Regions from separate parts of the Thalassobaculum sp. OXR-137 genome, predicted to be linked through region 1. Evidence: predicted binding sites of a transcription regulator. Region 1 holds the regulator's gene; each other region holds the start of a gene.
What was found. Region 1 encodes LexA, which represses DNA repair genes until DNA is damaged. Its sites were predicted from a motif close to ATGTTCTANTTTGGTTC; they were not measured.
Positions count from the first base shown of each region.

Region 2: a site for LexA is predicted at 2,010-2,026, ahead of uvrA (excinuclease ABC subunit UvrA). Genes of this name have one in related genera too.
Region 3: a site for LexA is predicted at 3,815-3,831, ahead of recA (recombinase RecA). Genes of this name have one in related genera too.

Region 1 is NZ_CP139715.1:3,594,150-3,599,359, reverse strand. It holds gene trpC (indole-3-glycerol phosphate synthase TrpC) at 1-414, shown strand, start outside; gene moaC (cyclic pyranopterin monophosphate synthase MoaC) at 433-909, shown strand; gene glp (gephyrin-like molybdotransferase Glp) at 902-2,155, shown strand; gene lexA (transcriptional repressor LexA) at 2,308-3,024, shown strand; gene T8K17_RS16620 (hypothetical protein) at 3,106-3,402, opposite strand; gene T8K17_RS16615 (ComEC/Rec2 family competence protein) at 3,623-5,210, opposite strand, start outside.
Region 2 is NZ_CP139715.1:3,748,966-3,754,175, forward strand. It holds gene uvrA (excinuclease ABC subunit UvrA) at 1-1,984, opposite strand, end outside; gene ssb (single-stranded DNA-binding protein) at 2,335-2,883, shown strand; gene T8K17_RS17355 (class I SAM-dependent methyltransferase) at 2,907-3,749, shown strand; gene T8K17_RS17360 (sensor histidine kinase) at 3,870-5,210, shown strand, end outside.
Region 3 is NZ_CP139715.1:5,026,903-5,032,112, reverse strand. It holds gene fliR (flagellar biosynthetic protein FliR) at 1-606, shown strand, start outside; gene flhB (flagellar biosynthesis protein FlhB) at 744-1,817, shown strand; gene T8K17_RS23280 (response regulator) at 1,878-3,779, shown strand; gene recA (recombinase RecA) at 3,963-5,051, shown strand.

The DNA of each region.
Region 1 (5,210 bases):
GCCCGCGCGCTGGGCGCCGACTGCATCCTGCTGATCATGGCGGCGCTGGACGACGGCCTCGCCGCCGAGTTGGAGAGTGCGGCGACCGATCTCGGCATGGACGTGCTGGTGGAGGTGCACGACGCAGAAGAGATGGCGCGGGCGCTCAAGCTGTCCTCGCCGCTGATCGGGGTGAACAACCGCAACCTGAAGACCATGACCACCGACCTCGCCACGGCGGAGAATCTTGCGTCCATGGTGCCGAAGGACCGAACCCTGATCGCGGAGAGCGGCCTGTTCACGCCGGAGGATCTCGGCCGCATGGCCCGGATCGGCGCGCGCTGCTTCCTGATCGGCGAGTCGCTGATGCGTCAAGACGACGTCACGGCCGCGACCCGCAAACTCCTGGCGGATCCCCTTCCCGCCGTCGCCTGAACCCACGGGCCCGAGAGAATGAGCGACTTCACGCATTTCGACGCCGCCGGCAAGGCGCATATGGTCGATGTCGGCGACAAGGAGGAGACCGAACGGGTCGCCACCGCCCGCGGCTCGGTCTATGCCGCCCCCGAGACCATCGCGCTGATCCGCGGCGGCGGGGTGAAGAAGGGCGACGTGCTGTCTGTCGCCCGGCTGGCCGGCATCATGGGCGCCAAGCGCACCCCGGACCTGATCCCGCTCTGCCACCCATTGGCGCTGACCTCGGTGAAGGTGGCGCTGACCATCGACGAGGCGCGCGATGCCGTCGATATCGAGGCGACCTGCAAGCTGAAGGGCCGCACCGGCGTGGAGATGGAGGCGCTGACCGCCGTGTCGGTCGCCGCGCTGACCGTCTACGACATGGCCAAGGCCGTCGATAAGGCCATGCGGATCGGCGATATCCGGCTGGTGGCCAAGTCCGGCGGCAAATCCGGAGACTACAGGGGTGAGTGACGACCTGCTGCCGGTAGCCGACGCGCTGGACCGCATCCTGTCGGCGATGACGCCGATGCCGGCGGAGATGGTGGCGCTGACCGAGGCGCTCGGCCGGGTCACCGCCGAGCCGATCACCGCGCGCCGCACCCAGCCGCCGGTGGCGGTCTCGGCTATGGACGGATACGCGGTGCGTGCTCAAGACGTCGCCAGCGTGCCGGCGACCCTGACGCGGATCGGGGCCGCCCCGGCGGGCGGATTGTTCGACGGCACGGTCGGTCCCGGGGAATGCGTGCGCATCTTTACCGGCGGCCCGGTGCCCGACGGCGCCGATGCCATCGTCATCCAGGAGGATGTGGACGCCGACAGCGAGGAGGACGGTGCCGCCGTCACCGTGCGCGAAGGCGCGGCATCCGGCACCTATATCCGCCCGGCAGGTCTCGACTTCCATGCGGGCGATCTCGGCATCGCCGCCGGACGCCGCCTGTCGGCCCGCGATATCGGCCTGGCGGCGACCATGAATGTGCCCTGGATCAGCGTGCGGCGGAAACCGCGTGTCGCGATTCTGTCCACCGGCGACGAAATCGTGCGTCCGGGCGAGTTGACCGACCCGATGCGCATCGTCTCCTCCAACGCCTATGCGCTCGCGGCGGTGGTGCGCGCCATCGGCGGCGAGCCGGTCGACCTCGGGATCGCCCCGGATGACGAGGGCGCGCTGCGGCGTCTTGCGGCCGGCGCGCGCGGGGCGGACATGCTGGTCACCACCGGCGGTGCGTCGGTCGGCCGCCACGACCTTGTGCAGAAAGCCCTGCGCGACACGGAGTTCGGCGCCGACGCGTTGGAGGTCGGCTTCTGGAAGATTGCCATGCGCCCGGGCAAGCCGCTGATCTTCGGCCGCTTCGCCGGGGTGCCGATGCTCGGATTGCCCGGGAATCCGGTGTCTACGGTGGTCTGCGCCACCGTGTTCCTGCGCCCGGCCCTGGAGACCATGCTGGGCCTGGAGACGGTCGGCGCCAAAGAGGAACAGGCGGTCCTCGCCGTCGACCTAAAGGAGAATGACAGACGTCAGGACTATGTCCGGGCGACCTGGGAAAGAGCCGAGGACGGGCGCCGCCATGTCCGCCCCTTCCCGCGCCAGGACAGCTCGATGATGTCGCGTCTCGCCGCCGCCGATTGCTTGATCGTCCGGCCGGCCAACGATCCGAGTCGCAAGGCCGGCGATACGGTGCGCGTGCTCAGCCTCGACGGCGACTTTCTGTCTATTTAGGCGAGTCGCGCCGGATACTGTCCCCCGACTTATCCACAGGCCTTGACCTGCCGGCGGATCAAAAGTAGAACATCGGTGTTTGTACCATGTTTGTTCGCCTGAGCGCCGGCCCGCTTGCCGTGCGTCGTGGCGGCGGAAAGCCGAGGGACCCGATGCTCACCCGCAAGCAGCACGAACTGCTGATGTTCATCCACAGGCGGCTGGAGGAAGGCGGGGTCTCGCCCTCGTTCGACGAGATGAAGGAGGCGTTGAGCCTCAAATCCAAGTCCGGCATCCATCGTCTGATCACGGCCCTGGAGGAGCGCGGCTTCATCCGGCGCCTGCCCCACAGGGCGCGGGCGCTGGAGGTCTTGAAGCTGCCGGAAGGCACGACGGCGGCGGTTGCCGGGACGCCGGAACCGGCGATCCGCGGGTTCTCGCCCAACGTCATTCCGGGGAACTTCCCGATGCGCAGCGGCGGGCGGGAGCGGCCGTCCGACAGCGACGGCGGGTTCGAGCTGCCGCTCTACGGCCGGATCGCCGCCGGTACCGCCATCGAAGCGATCAGCGACCCGACCAGCACGGTCTCGGTGCCGCTGTCCATGGTCGCCGGGGGGGAGCATTACGCCCTTGAGATCGCCGGGGATTCGATGATCGAGGACGGGATCTTCGACGGCGACACGGTGATCGTCCGGCGCTGCGACACGGCGGAGAACGGGGCGATCGTGGTCGCCCTGATCGACGAGCGGGAGGCCACCCTCAAGCGGCTGCGCCGGAAGGGCAATTCCGTCGCCCTGGAGCCTGCGAACGCCGCGTACAAGATCCAGATTTTCGGCCCGGATCGGGTGCGCATCCAGGGACGGCTGGTCGGCCTTATCCGGAACTACTGACGATACTGGACGCGGATCTGCCCGGGTCGGGCGGATCCGCTTTCGGTGCGCGGCAGATTGGGATGGCGGTGCGGCGGCCCGTCAGGATCCGGATTGGGCGAACAGGTTGCCCCAGTCGACGCCCTTCACTTCCTTCACGCGCTTGTCCTCGGCCCGGCGTTTCTGGCGCTCGTCCTGGGCCTTCACCATCGCGTTTGACCGGATCTGCTTGCGGTTGCTCAGGGAAATCTGGCCGAACAGGTTCGAGGCCCAGCGCTCTCGCGCGGGGTTATCTGTCGATGCAGCCTGCTTGATCGCGACATAGGCGAGGTTTTTCTTGCCGACAACTTCGGCAACGGAATCCGCAAGGATCGCGAAGGAGCATTCCCGTACCGGCATGCGCATCACCGACCCCACCAATCGATTCAAGAAAGAATATATTGGATTTAAGGGATTCTCGGACCGCAAAACAGTGAAAAGTTTTATCCCTGAGTCATCAAAACTTTAACCCAAGCTTTTCGCGCAAAGAGCCGGAATCGCGCCGGGGCTTGAGCAAATCCGTATTTTTCGACGTGTGACGTCGGACGGCGGAGCCTGATCCCAAGTGGCACCCTTCAGATCAATCGGCCGCGCTCTCTTCGCCGCCCGGCACCCAGGGCCGCTCGCCCCGCCGCGCCCGGACGGACTCCACGCGCGGGCCGTTCGGTCCCAGCCAGACGGCGTGAGCGCCGTCTCGCCGCAGGTCCGGAGCGTGCACCACAATCCGCGGGCCGTCACAGGCCGTCCGGATGCGAACCACCGCCACCAGGACGTCTGCCGCCGCGCAATCCTCCACGGCGGCCTCCTGGCTCGCGACCAGCGACAGCAGCTGCCCGCGGCGCCGCAGCGTGCAACCCAGGTCGTCGCAGGCTAGGGCAGCCCCCTCGGCCTCTTGGTCCCGGTCCCAGGCGGTGACCGTCACCGTCTCCTCCACCCCCCAGCGCCGTGCCCAGACCGAGCGGGAGAACTGGTTGCCCCGGGCGGTCGAGACCACCCAGGCCCCGCCGTCCCCCATGGCCACCGCGCTGAGCTGCCCGTCGGCTGAGATCAGGACGTCCGGCGGCGTCACACTCGCCCAGACCAGCCCGCCTGCCGCCAACGGCATAAGGCCGAACCAGCGCAGGCGGCCGCGCCAGATCGCCAGCCAGCATCCCCCCAGCGACAGCGCGGCGAGCCCCGAGACCGGCAGCGGATGCACCCCGGCGGCCGGACCGGTCCATGCCACGACGCGGTCGGCGACCGCCAGGGTGGCGTCGATCCCCAGCCCCATCACCGGCAGCACCCAGCCCTCCAGACCCAGCGGCATGGCCAGCAGTGCGACGATCCCGGCCGGCATGGTGACGAAGGCCGTCAGCGGCACCGCCAGCATGTTCGCCGGAAGGCCGCCCAGGGCGATGGCCTGGAAATGGAAGGTCACGAAGGGGGCCGTCGCCGCCGTCGCCACCAGGGAGGTCACCGCCACGCCCGCGAGATACCGGGGCCCGCCCAGCATCCATCGCCGGGCACCGCCCTCCCCCCGCCGTCCCCGCCGGCGCCAGGACTCGTGGACCGCCACGAGGGCGATCACGGCGGCGAAGGATAGCTGGAAACTGGCGCCGGTCAGCACGTCGGGCCGGATCGCGAGCACCGCGAAAGCCGCCAGCGCCACCAGCCGCAGGCTGACCGCCTCACGATCCACCAGCACCGCGGACAGGACCGCCGCCGCCATCAGGAAAGCGCGCTGGGTCGGCACCGGGGCGCCGGCCAGCACCAGGTAGGCGACGCTGCCGGTCAGCGCGACGCAGGCGGCGATTTTCTTGACCGGCCGGCGCAGGGCGACGCCGGGGATCAGACACAGGGCCAGCCGCACACCGGCGAACAGGGTGCCCGCCACCAGCCCCATATGCAGGCCGGAGATCGCCAGCAGATGGGCCAGTCCGGAATCGCGGAACGCCGCCTGGGTCGCCTCGTCCAGCCCGGCCCGTTCGCCGACGATCAGCGCGGCCGCCACCGCCCCCGCCGGCCCCGGAAGTGCGGCAGCCAGCCGGTCGGCCACGGCGGTCCGCAGCCTGCCCACGGCCAGCGTAAGGCTCCCCTCGGGCTCGGCCGACACCAGCTCGGGCTCGCCCACGGCGAATCCGACTGCTCCCAGCCCGTCGAAGAAGGCGCTGCGCTGGAAATCGAAGCCG
Region 2 (5,210 bases), 150 kb from region 1:
TCGACTTGCCGCCGCCGGACACACCGGAGATGCAAGTGAAGGTACCCAGCGGGATCTTCAGGGTGACGTTCTTCAGGTTGTTGCCGGTGGCCCCGGTCAGGGCGATCTGCTTGCCCTTCTTCGCCTTTCGGCGGGTCGCCGGGATCTCGATCTGCTCGAAGCCGGCCAGATACTTGCCGGTCAGGCTGGCCGGATTGGCCATGACCTCGGCCGGGGTGCCGGCGGCGACGACGGTGCCGCCATGGACCCCGGCGCCCGGGCCCATATCGACCACGTAGTCGGCCTCGCGGATCGCGTCCTCGTCATGCTCGACCACGATCACCGTATTCCCGAGGTCGCGCAGCCGCTTCAGGGTGGCGAGCAGCCGGTCGTTATCGCGCTGGTGCAGGCCGATGGACGGCTCGTCCAGCACGTAGAGCACGCCGGTCAGGCCCGAGCCGATCTGCGAGGCCAGCCGGATGCGCTGGCTCTCGCCGCCGGACAGGGTGCCCGAGGAACGCGAGAGCGTAAGGTATTCCAGGCCCACATTGTTCAGGAACCCCAGCCGCTCGTTGATCTCCTTCAGGATCCGTTCGGCAATCTCGCCCTGTTTCGTCGTCAGGCTGCCGGACAGGTCGGTGAACCAGGTCACGGCCGTGCCGATGGAGAACTCGGTCACCTCGGAGATGTTCAGCCCGGCGATCTTCACCGCCAGGGCCTCCGGCTTCAGGCGTTGGCCGCCGCAGGCCTCGCAGGGCGCGACGGACTGGTAGCGGCCCAGCTCCTCGCGCACCCAGGAGCTGTCGGTCTCCTTCCAGCGCCGGTCCATGTTGGGGATCACCCCCTCGAACGGCTTGTTGGTCTTGTAGCTGCGCAACCCGTCATCGAAGGTCATGGTCACCGGGGTCGTTCCGGTACCGAAAAGAATGCCCTGGCGGGCCTCCTCCGGCAGATCCTCGAACGGCGTGTCCTGGGAGATGTCGAAATGCGCCGCCAGGCTCTTCAGCGACTGGGCGTAGTATTTCGAAGAAGAACCGGCCCAGGGGGCGATGGCCCCGGCCTTGAGGCTCAGCTTCGGGTTCGGCACCACGAGCTGCTCGTCGAAATACATCTGGCTGCCGAGCCCGTCGCAGGTCGGGCAGGCGCCGAACGGGTTGTTGAACGAGAACAGCCGCGGCTCGATCTCGTCGATGGTGAAGCCGCTGACCGGACAGGCGAACTTGGCGGAGAAGGTGTGCCGCTCTCCGCTATCGGCGTCGTCGGCGAAGAGCAGGCCGTCGGACAGCTCCAGAGCGGTCTCGATGGAATCCGCCAGCCGGGTCGAGATGCCCTCGCGCACCACCAGCCGGTCGACCACCACCTCGATGTCGTGCTTGCGCTTCTTGTCCAGCGCCGGCACGTCCTCGATCTCGTACAGCTCGCCGTCGACCCGCACGCGCTGGAAACCGCGCCGGCGCAGCTCGGCCAGTTCCTTGCGGTACTCGCCCTTGCGGCCACGCACGGTCGGGGCCAGCAGGTAGAGCCGTGTGCCTTCGGGCAGAGCGCAGATCCGGTCGACCATCTGGCTGACCGTCTGGCTCTCGATCGGCAGGCCGGTGGCGGGCGAGTAGGGGACACCGATGCGGGCGAACAGCAGCCGCAAATAGTCGTAGATCTCGGTGACCGTACCGACCGTGGAGCGCGGGTTGCGCGAGGTCGTCTTCTGCTCGATAGAGATTGCCGGCGACAGGCCCTCGATCAGGTCCACATCCGGCTTCTGCATCAGTTCGAGGAACTGACGGGCATAGGCCGACAGGCTCTCCACGTAGCGGCGCTGACCCTCGGCATAGATCGTGTCGAAGGCGAGCGAGGATTTGCCGGACCCGCTCAATCCGGTCAGGACCACCAAGCTGTCCCGCGGCAGGTCGACATCGACGTTGCGCAGGTTGTGTTCGCGGGCACCGCGTATGCGGATCGCCCGCAGCTCAGGGGTGGCCGGCTTCGGCAAAGACGGGTCGGGCGCCATCGGGTCCTCGAGAGTCGCGGAAGGAGAACAAATATAGTACACAGAGGCCCGGTATGACCACCTGTCCGAATATGCACTCTAAGTATAGCCTTGGGGCGCGGTAACAAGGCTGTGGGTAACTTTCGCCGACCGGGGTAGCGGATAGTGCGACTCGGATCGTTACGAATTCGGATCGATAAGCGGCGGGTCGAGAGTTCGAAACTAGATTTGCAGTTTCCCGCGGTTCTTCGCCGTTTGCAGTTTGGTCACGGCAGTCTTTGCGCATCGGGGCAGGCTGTGGGATTGTCGCCCAAACCGTTCCATGGACCGCATCATGGGACGAGGTTCGGAACAAACAGAGAGCGAGAAACATGGCGGGCAGCGTCAACAAGGTGATTCTGGTCGGCAATCTGGGCCGCGATCCGGAAGTGCGATCGACCCAGGACGGCCTGAAAATCGTGAACCTCGCGATTGCGACCTCGGAGCGCTGGCGCGACCGGACCTCCGGCGAGCAGCGGGAGCGCACCGAGTGGCATCGCGTGGTGATCTTCAACGAGAACCTGGCGCGGATCGCCGAGCAGTATCTGCGCAAGGGCAGCTCGGTCTATATCGAGGGCCAGCTCCAGACCCGTAAATGGACCGACCAGAGCGGGCAGGAGAAGTATTCCACCGAAGTCGTGCTGCAACGCTATCGCGGCGAGCTGACCCTGCTTGGCGGCCGGGGCGAAGGCGGCGGCGGCGGCGACTACAGCCGCGGCGACGATTACGGCGGCGGGTCTTCGGGTGGCGGCTACGGCGGCGGCTCGTCGGGTGGCGGCAGCTCCTCGGGCGGCGGCTATGGCGGCGGTTCCTCCGGCGGCGGCGGTGGCCAGCCGCCCATGGGTGGGCCGAGCGACCTGGACGACGAGATCCCGTTCTAACCGGATCGGCACGTGGAGGGGGCATGGACCGGTTTCGCGACGCGAATCGCGCCAAGTGGGACGAGCTGGTTCAGCCCCATCTGACCTCCGGCTTCTATTCGGTGGATGCCCTGCGCGCGGGCAACCGCCGGCTCGACCCGATCGTGGAGGAGGAGCTCGGCCCGGTGGCCGGGCTCTGCGTCCTGCACCTTCAATGCCATTTCGGGCTAGACACCCTGACCCTGGCGCAGCGCGGGGCGACGGTCACGGGGCTCGATTTTTCCGGCGAGGCGATCCGCGCGGCCCGCGCCCTGGCGCAGGAGACCGGCCTCTCCGCCACCTTCGTGGAGGGCGACCTCTACGCCGCGCCCGAGTTGATCCCCGAGCGTTTCGATCTGGTCTTCGTGAGCTGGGGGACGATCTGCTGGCTGCCGGACCTCGCGGGCTGGGCCCGGATCGCCGCCGATTTCCTGAAACCCGGCGGTCGCCTGTATTTCGCCGATTGCCACCCCCTGGCCTATGTCTGGGACGAGGGGCAGGGCGCCTGCGAGGCGGCGGCCGGGCGGTTCAAGACCAAGTATCGGTATTTTCACGACCCCGCGCCCACCGAACTGGACGACCCGGACGATTACGGGAGCGCTCACAAGACCGTGAACACGCGGACCTACGAATGGGCCCATCCGGTGTCGGAACTCGTCACATCAGTAGCCGCGGCCGGACTCGCTTTCGAGTTCCTGCACGAGCATCCGACCATCACCTGGGCGCTGCTGCCCAGCCTGGTCGAGCGGGCCGACGGTCTTCATGCCTGGCCGGAGGGCACCGACCCGCTGCTTCCGCTCAGCCTGTCCTTCAGCGCACGGAAGCCGGACGGCCTCTATTCGAATTGATTCCAATAGTTTTGGAATGTTAACGATATTGAAAGGCTTCGGGGCAAGCCTCTTGGGTAAGCTGGGTCACCAAGAGAACGGGCGCAGTCTGGCCTGATTTTCGGAACCTACGGACAAAGCATGGACCGTAAAGCGAGGACCGACGGGCAGGCGTCTGTGGCACCGCGCTTCGGGTTGCTGCTCCCTGTCATCGGTCTTATCGCCGGGCTCGTGGGCGCCGTCTTCGCGATGGCTTGGCTGGCCGCGGATGCTCAGGACAGGCAGGCGGTGGACGCCACGCGGCATACCCTGCGCAGCATCATCGACGGGAACCGTCGCGAGCTTGGCGGCTGGACGTCGGACTACGCGTACTGGAACGACTTCGTCGAGCACGTCGTTCTCGCCCCGGACGCGGTCTGGATCAATGACAATGTCGGGCTCTACGCACAGCAGAATCTGGGCGTGGACATCACCTTCGTGGTCGACGGATCGAACGAACCGTATGTGGTCTCCGTCGCCGAGGAGTTGACGGTCGACGGCCGTCTGCTGGAACTGCCGGCCGAACTCGTCGCCCTGGTCCGCGCCGCCAGAAGCGATCCCGGGTCTCCAAATATGCGCCCGGTGGCCCAGGAGACCTACGTCCGGTACGGCGACCAGATTTTCATGGCCGCCGCCGCCGTCGCGAAATGGGAGGACAGGGCCGAGCTTCCCGTACGCAAGGGTGGGCCCGCGGTCCTGATCTACCTGCGGGAGATCAATGACGATCTGCTCGCCGCATTCGCCGCCGATTACAGGATCGACGGCCTCCGCCTGCTGACCGAGGCCGGTTCGGTGGCCGACGTCCTCGATCTTACCGGTCTCGACGGCAGCACCGTGGCCCGGCTCACCTGGCGGAGCCCGAAGCCGGGCACCAAGTTCCTGCACGAACTCATCATGCCCATGGCGGCGATCCTGTTCGTGGCGATGGCGTCGCTGGGCTGGATCGTGTTTCGCATGCGCTCCGTCTTCGCCCAGTTCATGGAAGCCCACCACGCGCTGGAAGACCGGACAGAGGCCTTGCGCATGGCCCGGGACGACGCCGACCGGGCCAACAGGGCGAAGACCGAGTTCCTGGCGCAGATGAGCCACGACCTGCGCACCCCGCTGAATGCCATCCTCGGCTTTTCCGAGGTGATCGCCCTGCAGACTTTTGGCTCCGACGCGGCAGCGGCCGAGCGCTATCGCGATTACGCCCGTCAAATCCACACCGGGGGCGATCACCTGCGGTCGTTGATCGACAGCATCCTGGACGTGGCGCGTCTGGATTCCGGCCGCTACGAATTCCAGGGCAAAATGGTCTCGATGGACGAGGCGGTCGAGACCTGTCTGGTGCTGCTGAAGGGGGATCTGGACGCCAAATCCTTCTCGGTCTCTGCACCGCGCAGCGGGCTGAGCGTCTGGGCCGACCCGAACGCGCTGGAGCAGATCCTGCTCAATCTGGTT
Region 3 (5,210 bases), 1.4 Mb from region 1:
ACGGTCATGACCTATCTGCCGACCGTGCCGCAATCGATCCCGGAACTGTTCCTTCTGATCTTCATCGAGGTGATGGTTGGGATCTTCTTCGGCCTGGTGGGGCGCACGCTGCTGCTGACCCTGGCGTCTGCCGGCATGATCATCTCGTTCTCCACCGGCCTGGCCAATGCCCAGGTGTTCAACCCGTCGCTCCAGGAACAGGGCACGTCGATCAGCCTGCTGCTGAGTACCTTGGCGATCATGGTCGTGCTGGCGACGGACCTGCACCACATGCTCATCCTGGCGCTGATCGACAGCTACACGATGTTTCCGCCCGGCGCGCCGCTGCCGATCGACGACATGTCCCTGGCCTTTACCCGACTGGTGGCGGATTCCTTCGAGATGGCCATCCAGCTCTCGGCGCCGTTCATCCTGTTTTCGCTGATCTTCTTCGTCGCTCTGGGCGTGGTGTCCCGGCTGATGCCGCAGCTCCAGATCTTCTTCATCGGTCTGCCGATCCAGATCCTGATGGGCTTCACCATCATCATCGCCATTATTGGAACCATGATGGAGGTGTTTCTCAGTTATTATGAGGACGGGATCGCCTCCTATCTGGTGCCCGGCTAAGGCATATCCCGATCGCATGGAAACATCTGGTCGTGCGGATTTGCTTTATCTTTAATAGGTCGACGACCGAATGACGGCTCGGATCGCTTCGCTCCGAACCGATCCTGCTCTTACCGCGGCAAGGCGACAGCGCACCCATGTCGGATCAGGACCAATCCGAAAAGACGGAAGAGCCGACCCCGAAAAAACTGTCGGAGGCGCGCAAGAAGGGCCAGATCGCCACCAGCAAGGAAGTGAACAGCTTCGCCGTGCTGCTGGGGGCGGCCCTGATCATCGGCATCGCCGGTCCCTTCGTCGCATTGCGGGTCTACAGTCCGCTCGCCGGCCTGGTGGAGAAGGCCGGCACCATGGCGGTCGACCAGGGCAGCTCCGGCGACATCCTGTTCGAGGTGTTCGGATCGGTGATCATCGCCATGGCGCCGGTCTTCGTCGTGTTCATCGTCCTGGCGCTGGCCGCGAGCATGGGCCAGTCCGGCATCCTTTTCACCACCGAGCCGATCTCCCCGAAGCTGGATAAGATCTCGCCGATCAAGGGTTTCGGGCGCCTGTTTGCGGTGCGCTCCCTGGTCGAGTTCCTCAAGGGCATCGCGAAGATGGGGGTCGTCGGCGCCGTCGCGGTCATTCTGGTGATGCCCGAGCTGGACCGGCTGGAAACCATCGTGCAGATGGACGTGCGCCAGCTTCTGGAGGAGATCCAGACCCTCCTGATGCGCCTGCTGATCGGCGTCACCTCGATCATGGCGATCATCGCCGTCGCCGATTACATCTATCAGAAATACGAACACACCAAGCAGCTCAAGATGAGCCGCCAGGAGATCCGCGACGAGCACAAGCAGTCGGAAGGCGATCCGCACGTGAAGGCGCGGCTGCGTCAGATCCGGCACGAGCGGGCCCGCCAGCGCATGATGGCGGCGGTGCCCCAGGCCGATGTGATCGTCACCAACCCGACCCACTTCGCCGTCGCCCTGAAATACGACACGGCGGTGATGGCGGCGCCGACCGTGGTGGCCAAGGGGGTGGACAACGTCGCCTTCCGTATCCGCGAGGTCGCCGAAGAGCATAATGTGCCGATCGTGGAGAACCCGCCCCTGGCCCGGGCGCTGTTCGGCGGCGTCGAACTGGACCAGCAGATCCCGGAAGAGCACTATCAGGCCGTGGCGCAGATCATCTCCTACGTCTACCGCCTGAAGGGTAACCGCGCGTCGGCATAGGGTGCCGGCGGATGTCGGATCGGGGAGCAAGCGGAGGGAACGCAGATTTCAGGACTGGGGTTGAAGGGATCGTCCGTCTGGCGGGCCGTGACCGGCATCTGGTCGAGCTCGCAAGGCCAGGAGGAGCCGGCCGACGGCGGAAGCGGCAACGGAGAGCTGGTCGAGCGCGGGTGCGTGCGCCTGGGCGGCGACGGCCGCTTTCTGGAAGCCGATGCCGGCGCGGTGGCGCTGCTGGGGGACGGTGCGGCGACGGGCGAAGGCAAGGCCGTCGCGCGGCTCCGCCTCATGGTCCTCAAGCGCGACCCGGCGGAGGCCGAGAGCACCGATAGCTTCGACCACGAGGGGCGCCAGGTGGCGGTCACCCTGACCGCCCAGCCCGAGGACGTCGTCCAGGCCGACCTGTCCGCCGCCCGCAAGCCGGCGGAACAGCCGCCGGAAACCAAGCTGGAACTGGTGGTCGACGCGCTGGAATATGCGCCGATCGGCGCCCTGCGGATCGACGAGGACGATCGGATCGTCGGTCACAACCGGTTCCTGTCGGAGTGGCTCGGCCCGGGCGGACGCAACGCCATGCTCGGTTCGGAATTCCTGCCGCTGGTGGCCGAGCAGGACCGCGCCCGGGTCCGCCAGGTGATTGCCGACGCCGATCCGACCGGCGAGACGTCGCCGCCAATCGACGTGACCGTCGGCGCCGAGGAGCGCGAGCGCGTCGCCTCCATGTTCGTGCGGCGGCCGCGCGGCAACCCTACCCAGCGGGTCATCTATCTGATCGACGTCAGCGACCAGCGCTCCCTGGAGATGCAGTTCGCCCAGTCGCAGAAGATGCAGGCGGTTGGCCAGCTCGCCGGCGGTGTGGCCCATGATTTCAACAACCTGCTCACGGCGATGACCGGCTATTGCGATCTGCTGTTGCAGCGCCACCGGGCCGGCGACCAGTCCTTCGCCGACGTCATGCAGATCAAGCAGAATGCCAACCGGGCGGCCAATCTGGGCCGCCAGCTGCTGGCCTTCTCGCGGCAGCAGACCCTGATTCCTAGGGTCGTGGACCTGACCGAGATCCTGTCCGACCTGTCCCATCTGCTGCGCCGGCTGATCGGCGAGACCGTCGTCCTCGAGCTGGAACACGGCCGCGACCTGCGCCCGGTGCGCGTCGATCCCGGTCAGCTGGAGCAGGTCATCATCAACCTGGTGGTCAATGCCCGCGATGCGATGCCGGGCGGCGGACGGATCTCTATGCGCACTGGCCTGACCGAGACCGTGCGGCCGCTGCGCCAGGGCGACGAGGTCATGCCGCCGGGCGAATACGTTCTCATCGAGGTGATCGACACCGGCACCGGGATGCCGCCGGACGTCCAGAAGCGGATCTTCGAGCCGTTCTTCACCACCAAGGATCTGGGGCAGGGGACCGGGCTCGGTTTGTCGACGGCCTTCGGTATCATCAAGCAGTTCGGCGGCTACATGTTCGTCGACAGCACGCTGGAGGTCGGAACGACCTTCTCGATCTACCTGCCGGCCTGGAACGGGGCGGTGGAGGTGAACGCTGCCGACGGACCCCGCCGGCTCGACACCGATCTGTCGGGCACCGGCACCGTGCTGCTGGTGGAGGACGAGGACCCGGTGCGCCTGTTCGCCGCCCGGGCGCTGCGCGGCAAGGGCTACACCGTGCTGGAAGCGCGGTCCGGCGAGGCGGCGCTCGAGCTCCTGAACGGCGAGAATCCTCAGGTCGACCTGATGGTGACCGACGTGATGATGCCGGGGATCGACGGCCCGACCCTGATCCGCGAGGTCCGCAAGGGGCGGCCGAAGCTGCCGGTGGTCTGCATTTCCGGCTATTCCGAGGATGCCCTGCGGCAGCGGATCGCGGACGCCGAATCGGTGGCCTTCCTGCCCAAACCGTTCTCCCTGAAGCAGCTCGCCCAGGCGGTGAAGCATGCCTCCCAACCGGTCGACCCCGGATCTTGAGGCCAAATCTTCGGCGAACACCTAGATTTGGATGAGAACAAAAGTAGAAAATGCGCTTGCGAACGAGAACAAAATAGGTACAATCCGTCTTCAGAGATCTTTCACCCCGCACCGGCTCTGACGACAGGACCGACGGACCGCGTCCGTTGCCCCCGACCCGGCGCGCACGATAGAAGGAGGCGGATTATGAGCGCTGCACTCAAGCTTGTTGAGAAGGACGGCATGGACAAGTCGAAAGCGTTGGAAGCCGCACTCAGTCAGATCGAGCGTGCGTTCGGCAAGGGCTCCGTCATGAAGCTCGGTGCGCGCGAGGCGGGCGTCGAGATCGACGCGGTGTCGACCGGGTCGCTCGGGCTGGATATCGGCCTCGGCATCGGCGGCCTGCCGCGGGGCCGTATCGTCGAGATCTACGGACCGGAAAGCTCGGGCAAGACGACCCTGGCCCTGCACGTGGTCGCCGAGGCCCAGAAGAACGGCGGCACCTGTGCCTTCGTCGATGCCGAGCATGCGCTCGATCCGATCTATGCCCGCAAGCTGGGCGTCGATGTGGACGAGCTGCTGATCTCCCAGCCGGATGCCGGCGAACAGGCGCTGGAGATCGCCGACACGCTGGTGCGCTCCGGCGCCATCGACGTGCTGGTGGTCGACTCCGTCGCCGCCCTGGTGCCCCGGGCCGAGCTCGAGGGCGAGATGGGCGACACCCATGTGGGCCTGCAGGCGCGGCTGATGAGCCAGGCGCTGCGCAAGCTGACCGGGTCGATCTCCAAGTCGCGCTGCATGGTGATCTTCATCAACCAGATCCGCCAGAAGATCGGCGTGATGTTCGGCAACCCGGAGACCACCACCGGCGGTAACGCGCTGAAGTTCTACGCCTCCGTCCGTCTCGACATCCGTCGCATCGGCGCGATCAAGGACCGCGACGAGGTGGTCGGCAACCAGACCCGGGTGAAGGTGGTCAAGAACAAGCTGGCCCCGCCGTTCCGGGTCATCGAGTTCGACATCATGTACGGCGAGGGCATCTCCAAGCTCGGTGAGCTGCTGGATCTCGGCGTGAATGCCGGCATCGTGGAGAAGTCGGGCGCCTGGTTCTCCTGCGACGGCCAGCGCATCGGCCAGGGCCGCGAGAACGCCAAGCAGTTCCTGAAGGCCAATCCGGACATCGCCAACGGTATCGAGCGGCGGATCCGCGAGAATGCTGGGCTGGTGGCCGAGGCCATGCTGGTCGGCGATCCGGAAAGCGGGCCCGAGGACGCGGCGGGCGACGACGCCTGATCGGCGCCTGATCGGCATCTGACAGACTGCAGGGAAGCGGCCGCCCGTCGGCCGCTTCCGTCTTAGGGGCGGGACATCCCCCGCCGGCCGGGCCCGCGACACCGATCGCGGGACGGCGGCCCGAGCACTCCGGCGGGCATCCGCTGGACAGCGCCGGGT